Regions from separate parts of the Streptomyces rapamycinicus NRRL 5491 genome, predicted to be linked through region 2. Evidence: riboswitches for the same ligand, from Rfam matches in the RefSeq annotation. Region 2 holds a riboswitch; each other region holds the start of a gene.
What was found. A riboswitch is a leader RNA that binds a small molecule or an ion and turns the genes downstream of it on or off. The one in region 2 is predicted to bind cyclic di-AMP.

Region 1 (2,191 bases), 1.3 Mb from region 2:
CCAGGGGGACCGGGGGCGGGACGGCTCCTCCTCGGACGCGGACCGTTCGGGGACGTCCGACGGCGCCGGCAAGCCGGACGCGCCGGACGCGTCCGGGTCGGCCGAGGAGCCGGACGCGCCCCACACCTCCAAGTCCCCCGACGGCCTTGACGGCTCCGCCTCGGACGACCCGGCAGCGGACGACCCGGACTCGGACAGCCCCTCCCGTTCGGACGGTCCCTCGGTGCCGGACGGCTCCGAGAGCCCCTCGGCGGACCCCTCCGGCCGCCACCGCGGCTCCCCGGACGCCGGGGAGGAGGCCGACGACGGCGACGCGGGGAGCGCACGGCCCTCCGGGCGCCATGCCTCGCGCGGCGCTTCGGACCGCGACGAGGACTCCACGGACGACGATTACACTGTTCGCCCCGGTGACAACCTGTCAGGGATCGCCGAGCACCAGAATGTGTCCCGCGGTTGGGAAGGGCTCTACGAGACCAACGAGGACCTCATCGGGATCGACCCCGATCTGATCATTCCTGGTCAGCGACTTGACCTCACCATCAGGGAGCAGTGATTCGGGGGGAATTGCCCGCTCTGGACCCGGTGAGACATACATCTCGTCACATTTTCCGGGGCGCACCTCGTGTCCGATCTCTCCTCACCCGGCCCCACCTGCGTCGATGTGGGCCGGGTGAGATCAATTACAGCCCCAATCACTGCCCTTGGGGTGTTTGAACGTTCTTGGAAGGTGTGTTTAACGTCTTTCCGCTCGCCACCGCGGGCACCGTCGATCGTCACGCCGAATCCTGCCGGCGGTCGGGGGGAAACCGACGCGTCAGCGCCGAAGGCAGGAGCGGGGGACCCAAGGTAGGTGCCGAGTGGCCTGTGGATACGGGCTCGTCGGCTAGGGGTGAAGCCGGGAGCGACCATCGCGACCGGCCGGGCAACTCACGTCCGAACCCGACAGCTCACCTCGTAGGCGTCGGTGAGGAAACGAACCAAAATGCTCAAGTCCAACGGGAAGCACCGCCGCCCCTCCAAGGCCACCCGTATCGCCGCGCTCACCGGTCTCGCCGGTGCCGCCGTGGCGGCACCGCTCATCGGGGCGACCTCCGCCTCCGCGGCCACCACCTCCCAGTGGGACCAGGTCGCGCAGTGCGAGTCCGGTGGCAACTGGTCGATCAACACCGGCAACGGCTACTTCGGCGGCCTGCAGTTCTCGAGCTCCACCTGGGCCGCCTACGGCGGCACGGCCTACGCCTCCACCGCGGACAAGGCCAGCAAGGCCCAGCAGATCCAGATCGCCGAGAAGGTCCTGGGCAGCCAGGGCAAGGGCGCCTGGCCGGTCTGCGGCAAGGGTCTGACCTCCGGCGGCAGCCCGTCCGCCCCGTCCGCGCCCTCCGGCTCGCAGGACCAATCCTCGGCGACCACCAAGTCGGCCCCGGCCCAGCCGGCGCAGCCCAAGGCCCAGCCGAAGGCGCAGCCGCGCACCGCGCCCGAGCGCGCCGCCCGGCAGCAGACCCGTGGCCCGATCAAGAAGGGTGACGGCGAGTACAAGGTCAAGTCCGGCGACACCCTCGGCAAGATCGCCAAGGTCCACGACGTCAAGGGCGGCTGGAAGAAGCTCTTCGAGCTGAACAAGGACATCGTGGAGCAGGCCGACCTGATCTTCCCGGGCCAGCAGCTGCACCTCCGCTGAGCCACGGCCACGGTCACGGCCACCGTGAGAACGAGCCCCGGCCGGGGTGTGCCGCCCCTATGGCACGCCCCGCCGGGGCTTTCCCAATGCACATGAAATCCGGATTTTTAATCCAGAATCTCGCTTTTTGTGTCGCGCCCCTGTCTCGTGGGGCGGGCGAACGCGGGGCGCAGCCCTCCCGGCCCGTTAGGCTCGTGCTGCTACCGCAGACCCATACGAAGGAGAACCTCGTGCCGTCCATCGACGTCGTCGTAGCTCGCGAGATCCTCGACTCGCGAGGCAACCCCACGGTCGAGGTCGAGGTTGGCCTCGACGACGGCAGCACCGGCCGTGCCGCCGTGCCGTCCGGCGCCTCCACCGGCGCCTTCGAGGCCCTCGAACTCCGTGACGGCGACAAGAACCGCTACAACGGCAAGGGCGTGGAGAAGGCCGTCCTCGCCGTGATCGAGCAGATCGGTCCCGAGCTGGTGGGCTATGACGCCACCGAGCAGCGGCTGATCGACCAGGCGATGT
Region 2 (2,191 bases):
CCGCGCCGCCCGCCCGGCTCGCCGGGCTGGAGATCGCCGCGCGCTACGTACCGGCGGAGAAGTACGCGGCGATCGGCGGAGACCTGTACGCGGTCCAGGACACCCCGCACGGCGTACGGCTGACCGTCGGGGACGTACGCGGCAAGGGGCTGGGGGCCGTGGAGGTCGTGGCGATCCTCCTGGGCTGCTTCCGGGAGGCCGCGGAGCAGGAGACGACCCTGGAGGCGCTCGTGGGCCGCCTGGAGCGGGCGCTGCAGCGCGAGGGCGCCCGGCGGGCCGACCTGGAGGTGGTCGAGGGGTTCACGACGGCCGTGGTGGCCGAAATTCCGCGCGGTGACTCCACCCTGCGGCTGATCAACCGCGGCCATCCGCCGCCGCTGCTCCTGGAGGAGGGCGGCGCGGTGCGGGCCCTGGAGCCGGAGGCGTCGGCGCTGCCGGTGGGGATGGGGGAGTTGGCGGGTTGGCCGGACCGGGTGATGGAGCTGGCCTTCGCGGAGGGCGAGACGCTGCTGCTGTTCACGGACGGGGTGACGGAGGCCCGGGACCGCCATGGCGAGTTCTATGACCCGGAGGAGCGGCTGCGCGGCCGCCGCTTCGACGGTCCGCAGGAGCTGCTGGACGCCTTGGTGGCCGATGTCGAGCGCCATACGGGTGGCGGGACGCCGGACGACATGGCGCTGCTGGCGGTCCGTCGGACCCCGGCCCGCGGCAACGGGCGGGACAGCGGGCGAGAGAACGGGCGGGGCAACGGGCAGGGCAACGGTGGGAGGAACGACAGGGCGAACCCCACGCCGCCGTAGCCGACCGACCGGCCGACCGGCCGACCGGCCGCACCGCACCCGCACCGCATCGCACTGCACCCACACCGCGCCGCACACCGTGCGTAACCGACCGAGCCCCCTCCGCATAACAATTGATGCACGATCGATCCGTATGCGGTTTTGCCAACTCTTGCCCAGTGCGTCGACTCGCCCCCATCTGTCCCTTCTTGAGTGCTAAGTTCATGCCAAAGGTGCGCGGATTCCTCGGAACAGCTTGGAATCACATCGCGCTCTCTATTAACGTTCGATAACGCAGCGCGGTCGTCACAACCGTCGCAAGGGCGGCACCGTGCGCCGTCGCCGAATCCCGTACGCACAGCGGCAGTACCGCACCACCAGCAGCACCAAGGGAACCGGGGAACCAACAACCTTGGGGTGAATCGGGTCGAACCTGACCCGTAGGAGACCTTCCTGCTCCGAACCCGTCAGCTAACCCGGTAGGCGAGAGGGAAGGAAAGGAGTGCGCCTCCGTGGCGTCCAACAGGTCTGTCCTGGACGAGGCCCCGTATCGCACACGGGGAGGCGGTTTGGGGACCGCCACCGCCTACGGCCCCGGCTTCGACGCCGGCGGCGGGATGAGCTCAGGGGACGGCCGATTCGCCCCCGACGACCCTTACGCGTTCGCCCCCGACGACCGCTATGCGGATGAGGGCGCATCCGAGGGCCCGGGTGCCGGATTCGAGGCCGAGACCTGGGAGGAGTGGAACCCCACTGAGGAGTCCATCGCTCCCGTACGCGGCCGGCACCGCGTGGCCAAGCAGCGAGGCGGAACCATGGCGCGCAGCGGCGCCGTCCTCGGGGTCGGCGTGATCGCGGCGGTCGGTGCGGGCGGTATGGCCAGCGCCAAGGACCGTCCCGCGCTCCCCATATCCATGCCGGACCTCGGCCATGTCGCCGATGAGGTCAAGGCCAGCCTGCCCGCCGCCAAGGATCTGCCGGGCATCGGCTCCTGGGCGTCGGACGACAACAGCGGCGCGCAGACCGCCGCCGCACCGCTCTCCCAGGCCGGTCTGACCAGCGAGGACGAGCAGCGCGGCACCACCGACGCCGGCGAGGCGCTCCGCGCCCGCATCCTCCAGCAGGCCGAGAACCAGCAGAACGCGGCGGACGAGGACAGCCGCACCGCCGCCGCGAAGGCCGCCGCCAAGGACGCCAGGGCCGCCGCGGACAAGGCCGCCGACCAGGCCGCGGAGGCGGCCGCCAAGCGGAAGGCCAAGGCCGAGGCGGAGAAGAAGGCCGCCGAGCAGCGGGCGAAGGAGGCGGCCGAGAAGAAGGCCGCGGCCGAGCGCCAGGCCAGGCTCGCCGCCGCGTACACCCTCCCCGTCGGCTCGTACACCCTGACCGCCAGCTTCGGCCAGGCGGGCGACATG
Region 3 (2,191 bases), 1.2 Mb from region 2:
GCGCACGAGTGTGTACTGCGCGTGGTTGGTGTCCTGGTACTCGTCCACCAGGACGTGCCGGAAGCGGCGGCGGTAGTGCTCGGCGACGTCCGGGAACGCCTGGAGCAGATTGACCGTGGTCATGATGATGTCGTCGAAATCCAGCGCGTTGGCCTCGCGCAGCCGCGCCTGGTACATCACATACGCCTCGGCCAGCGTCTTCTCAAAACCTTCCGTAGCCTGCCCGGCGAAGGTCTCCTCGTCGATCAGCTCGTTCTTGAGGTTGGAGATCTTGGCGCTGAAGGACTTCGACGGGAACCGCTTGGGGTCGAGATCCAGGTCCCGGCAGACCAGCGACATCAGCCGCTTGGAGTCGGCCGCGTCGTAGATCGAGAACGACGAGGTGAAGCCCAGCTTCTTCGACTCCCGGCGCAGGATGCGGACGCAGGCGCTGTGGAAGGTGGACACCCACATGGCGTTGGCCCGCGGGCCGACGAGCTCCTCGACGCGCTCCTTCATCTCGCCCGCCGCCTTGTTGGTGAAGGTGATGGCGAGGATCTGGCCGGGGTGGGTGGAGCGGGCGCCGAGCAGATAGGCGATGCGGTGGGTGAGCACCCGGGTCTTGCCGGAGCCGGCGCCCGCGACGATCAGCAGCGGCGAGCCGGTGTGCTCCACGGCGGCCCTCTGCTGCTCGTTCAACCCCTCGAGCAGGGCGGACGGGTCCACGGCGGGCCGGGCCGCGCCGTCCCGGTAGTGGGCCTCCCGCGGCACGGGCGCTTCGAAATCGCCGCTGAAGAGGTGATGCGGCACGTCCTCGGCGCCACCGTGGCCAGGGTGCGCCGAATCCTCGGGCGGCGGTGGCCGCTCCTCGTCCGGAGAAGGCCCGAGGTCCGCCAGGAAGCTGTCGTCAAAGAGGCTGCTCATCGCTCCCCGAGTCTAGGCCGCCCCACTGACAGCCGACGTCCGAACATCACGAAACGGTTTCGGGCAAAACGGCCACCAGTCTTCACAGGAGCCCCACGTGTTGGCTACCGTCCTGCGTCAGGCGGCCCGGAAGATCCGTCGGCGAACCACGTCGGCACGGGCGGCCTCCGCCGAGTCCGGTACGCCGTGAGGCGCCCGGAGCCGGGGACCCAACAACGCAAGACCGGGGTGAATCGGCCCGAAACGGTACGGCACGGACAGTGCCGTCCGGACACGGCCGTAGGGCAACCTTCCGTACCGCCCGAACCCGACAGCTAACCCGGTAGGCGGTCCACGGAAGGAGTCGCCACCCTTGGCGTCGCACCGCAAGCCGCGGAGCCGAATACCCGCCTCGCTCACGGGTCACAGCCGCCGTACGGCCGTCGGGTTCACCACGGCCGCCCTCGCATCCGTCACCCTGCTCTCCCAGTCGGCCAACGCCGCGCCCACCGATCCCAAGCCGGCCGCCCAGTCGATCGAGAAGGTGAAGGAGAAGGTCGACACCCTCTACCACCAGGCGGAGACCGCCACCCAGCGCTACAACGCCGCCAAGGAGCGCACCGACCAGCAGCGGGCCAAGGTCGACAAGCTGCTGGACTCCGTCGCCCGGCGCACCGAGAAGCTCAACGAGGCCCGGCGCATGCTCGGCGCCTACGCCACCGCCCAGTACCGCGAGGGCGGAATGGCCCGCTCCGCCGCGACCCTGCTGTTCTCCAACGATCCGCAGGACGTCTTCGACCAGTCGCATCTGATGGACCGGATGACCGGCCGGCAGAAGCAGGCCGTCGACGACTTCCAGAAGCAGCGGGTGAAGGCCGCCAAGGAGCGCGGTAAGGCCGGCGAGAGCCTCGCCTCGCTGACCGCGTCCCAGAAGCAGCTGAAGGTCCAGAAGAAGACCGTCCAGGACAAGCTGACCGAGGCCCGGCGGCTGCTGGCGAATCTGACCGCCAAGGAGAAGGCGCGGCTGGCGGCGATCGAGAAGAAGAAGGCGGAAGAGGCCCGCCGTAAGGCCGCCGAGCTGGCCGAGAAACAGCGGCAGGAGGCGGCCGCGCGCAAGAAGCAGCAGGAGCAGAACGCGGGTGACTCCGGTTCGACGGCGCCCTCAACGCCCTCCGTCCCGGCCAACAGCTCCAAGGCGGCCCAGGCCATCGCCTTCGCCAAGGCGCAGCTCGGCAAGCCGTACGTCTGGGGCGCCACCGGCCCGAGCTCCTTCGACTGCTCGGGGCTGACGCAGGCGGCCTGGAAGTCC
Region 4 (2,191 bases), 2.0 Mb from region 2:
CGAAGGCCCCGTCCTGCGGACGGGGCCTTCTCGGAAGTCTCACGGGGTCTCGGGATCTCGGGATCGTGAGACCGCGCGCGGCGTTCGCGTCGGACGCGCGACGGGTCAGACGTTGACGCCGTGCGTGCGCAGGTACGACAGGGGGTCCATGTCCGAGCCGTAGTCCGGGCTGGTGCGGGCTTCGAAGTGCAGATGCGGTCCGGTGACGTTGCCGGTGGCGCCCGACAGGCCGATCTGCTGGCCGGGGGTGACCTTCTGGCCGACCGAGACGCTGATGGACGACAGGTGGCCGTACTGGGTGTACGTGCCGTCGTTCATCTTGATGACGACGTTGTTGCCGTAGGAGCCGCCCCAGCCCGCCTCCACGATCTCGCCCATGCCCACGGAGTGCACCGTGGTGCCGGTGGAGGCGTGGAAGTCGATGCCGGTGTGGCTGCCGGAGGACCACAGACCGCTGGACGCCTGGTAGCCGGTGGAGACGTAGGAGCCGCTGATCGGCGACACGAAGGTGTTGATGCGCTTGCGCTCGGCCTCGCGCGCCGCGCGCTCCTTGGCCTCGCGCTCGGCCTTGGCCTTCTTCGCCGCGGCCTCCGCCTTTCTGGCGGCCTCCTGGCGGGCGATCGCCTCTGCCTTGGCCTTGGCGGCGGCCTGCTCGGCGGCGGTCTCCTGGGACTGCGCCTGGGCCTCGATGTGGTCCGCGATCCCGTCGCCGATCACGATCGCCTGGGTCAGACCGGTCTGCTGGGGATTGGGGCCCCCGTCGGCCGCGAACGCCTGTCCGGTGATCCCGGCGACCACACCCGAGGCGACGGTCGTGATGCCCACGACGTTCGCACTCGTGCGGATGTTGACCTTGTTGGTGCGGCGGTGCTTACCGGTGGCAGTGCGGGTGGACGCCATACTGAGGCGCACTCCTTTCCTTCCTTCTCGCCTACCGGGTTAGCTGACGGGTTCGGAGCAGGAAGGTCTCCTACGGACCCCTCCCCCGGCCGGGGAAGGCGCCCGATTCACCCCTGGGGACGTGTTGGGTCCCCGGCTCCCCTGGCTTGCGCCGTACGGGGACTCGGCGATGACTGTCCGGTGCCGCGGGTGCGGCGGGTCGCTGGCGAACAGCCGGACTGACGCTAAACGGGCCCGCTTTCGATCACAAACGGTTCCGGTTTTTTGTTGCTCTCCCCACAAACCAAACAAGCAGTCAATCCCATAAATCGGGCATGTCGGAAGGGCCCCGGCGCCCTTTCGGGGCCGGGGTCCTTCCGCTGTCGGCTCATGGACCGGACGTCCGCCGGACCGCCTGCCGGGCCGTCAGCGAGCCGGCCGGACCGGCGGTTCCGCGCACGGATCCGGCCAACTCTCGTCGGCCGTCGGCTCAGTTGGAGATGACGCGCACTTCGCCGATGCCCAGCGCCCGGACCGGCTCCTCGATCGCCGAGGCGTCCCCGACCAGCACCGTGACCAGCCGGTCCGCCGGGAAGGCGCTCACCACCGCGGCGGTGGCCTCCACCGTGCCGGTCTCCGCCAGACGGGCGTACAACTGCGCCTGGAAGTCGTCCGGAAGATGCTGCTCGACCTGGTCGGCGAGGGTGTTCGCGACGGACGCCGCCGTCTCGTACTTCAGCGGGGCGACGCCCACCAGGTTCTGCACCGCGACATCGCGCTCGTCGTCGGTCAGCCCCTCCTCCTTCAGCGTGCGCAGCACCTTCCAGAGGTCGTCCAGCGCGGGGCCGGTGACCTCGGTGGCCACCGAACCGCTGATCGCCAGCATCGAGGCGCCCGTGGAGCCGCCCGCGGGCGACGGGGGCCCGGAGCGCAGCACCTGGCCGAAGGCGCGCACCCCGTAGGTGTAGCCCTTCTCCTCGCGCAGCACGCGGTCCAGGCGGGAGGTGAGGGTGCCGCCCATGCAGTACGTGCCGAGCACCTGCGCGGGCCAGACCCGGTCGTGGCGGTCGGCGCCCACGCGCCCGATGAGCAGCTGGGTCTGCACCGCGCCCGGCCGGTCGACGATCACGACACGGCCGGTGTCGTCCGCGACGATCGGGGGGGCCGTGCGCGGCGCGCCCGCCCCGCCCGTCCAGGCGCCGAGGGTGTCGGCGAGTGCCCGGTCAAGGTCGACACCGCCGAGGTCGCCCACGATGACGGCCGTGGCGGTGGAGGGGCGGAGATGCGCCTCGTAGAAGGCCCGCACGGCCGC

Region 1: linked by a shared signal. The riboswitch ahead of LIV37_RS29500 (LysM peptidoglycan-binding domain-containing protein) and the one ahead of LIV37_RS23485 (M23 family metallopeptidase) in region 2 are both predicted to bind cyclic di-AMP.
Region 3: linked by a shared signal. The riboswitch ahead of LIV37_RS28720 (C40 family peptidase) and the one ahead of LIV37_RS23485 (M23 family metallopeptidase) in region 2 are both predicted to bind cyclic di-AMP.
Region 4: linked by a shared signal. The riboswitch ahead of LIV37_RS14945 (M23 family metallopeptidase) and the one ahead of LIV37_RS23485 (M23 family metallopeptidase) in region 2 are both predicted to bind cyclic di-AMP.

What each region holds. Positions count from the first base shown of each region.
Region 1 covers NZ_CP085193.1:7,013,208-7,015,398, forward strand. Annotated here, with positions in the region: gene LIV37_RS29495 (LysM peptidoglycan-binding domain-containing protein) at 1-553, shown strand, start outside; cyclic di-AMP (ydaO/yuaA leader) riboswitch at 809-976, shown strand; gene LIV37_RS29500 (LysM peptidoglycan-binding domain-containing protein) at 983-1,678, shown strand; gene eno (phosphopyruvate hydratase) at 1,909-2,191, shown strand, end outside.
Region 2 covers NZ_CP085193.1:5,683,043-5,685,233, reverse strand. Annotated here, with positions in the region: gene LIV37_RS23490 (PP2C family protein-serine/threonine phosphatase) at 1-800, shown strand, start outside; cyclic di-AMP (ydaO/yuaA leader) riboswitch at 1,145-1,280, shown strand; gene LIV37_RS23485 (M23 family metallopeptidase) at 1,292-2,191, shown strand, end outside.
Region 3 covers NZ_CP085193.1:6,833,252-6,835,442, reverse strand. Annotated here, with positions in the region: gene pcrA (DNA helicase PcrA) at 1-903, opposite strand, end outside; cyclic di-AMP (ydaO/yuaA leader) riboswitch at 1,062-1,247, shown strand; gene LIV37_RS28720 (C40 family peptidase) at 1,256-2,191, shown strand, end outside.
Region 4 covers NZ_CP085193.1:3,705,515-3,707,705, forward strand. Annotated here, with positions in the region: gene LIV37_RS14945 (M23 family metallopeptidase) at 106-900, opposite strand; cyclic di-AMP (ydaO/yuaA leader) riboswitch at 915-1,079, opposite strand; gene LIV37_RS14950 (M16 family metallopeptidase) at 1,370-2,191, opposite strand, start outside.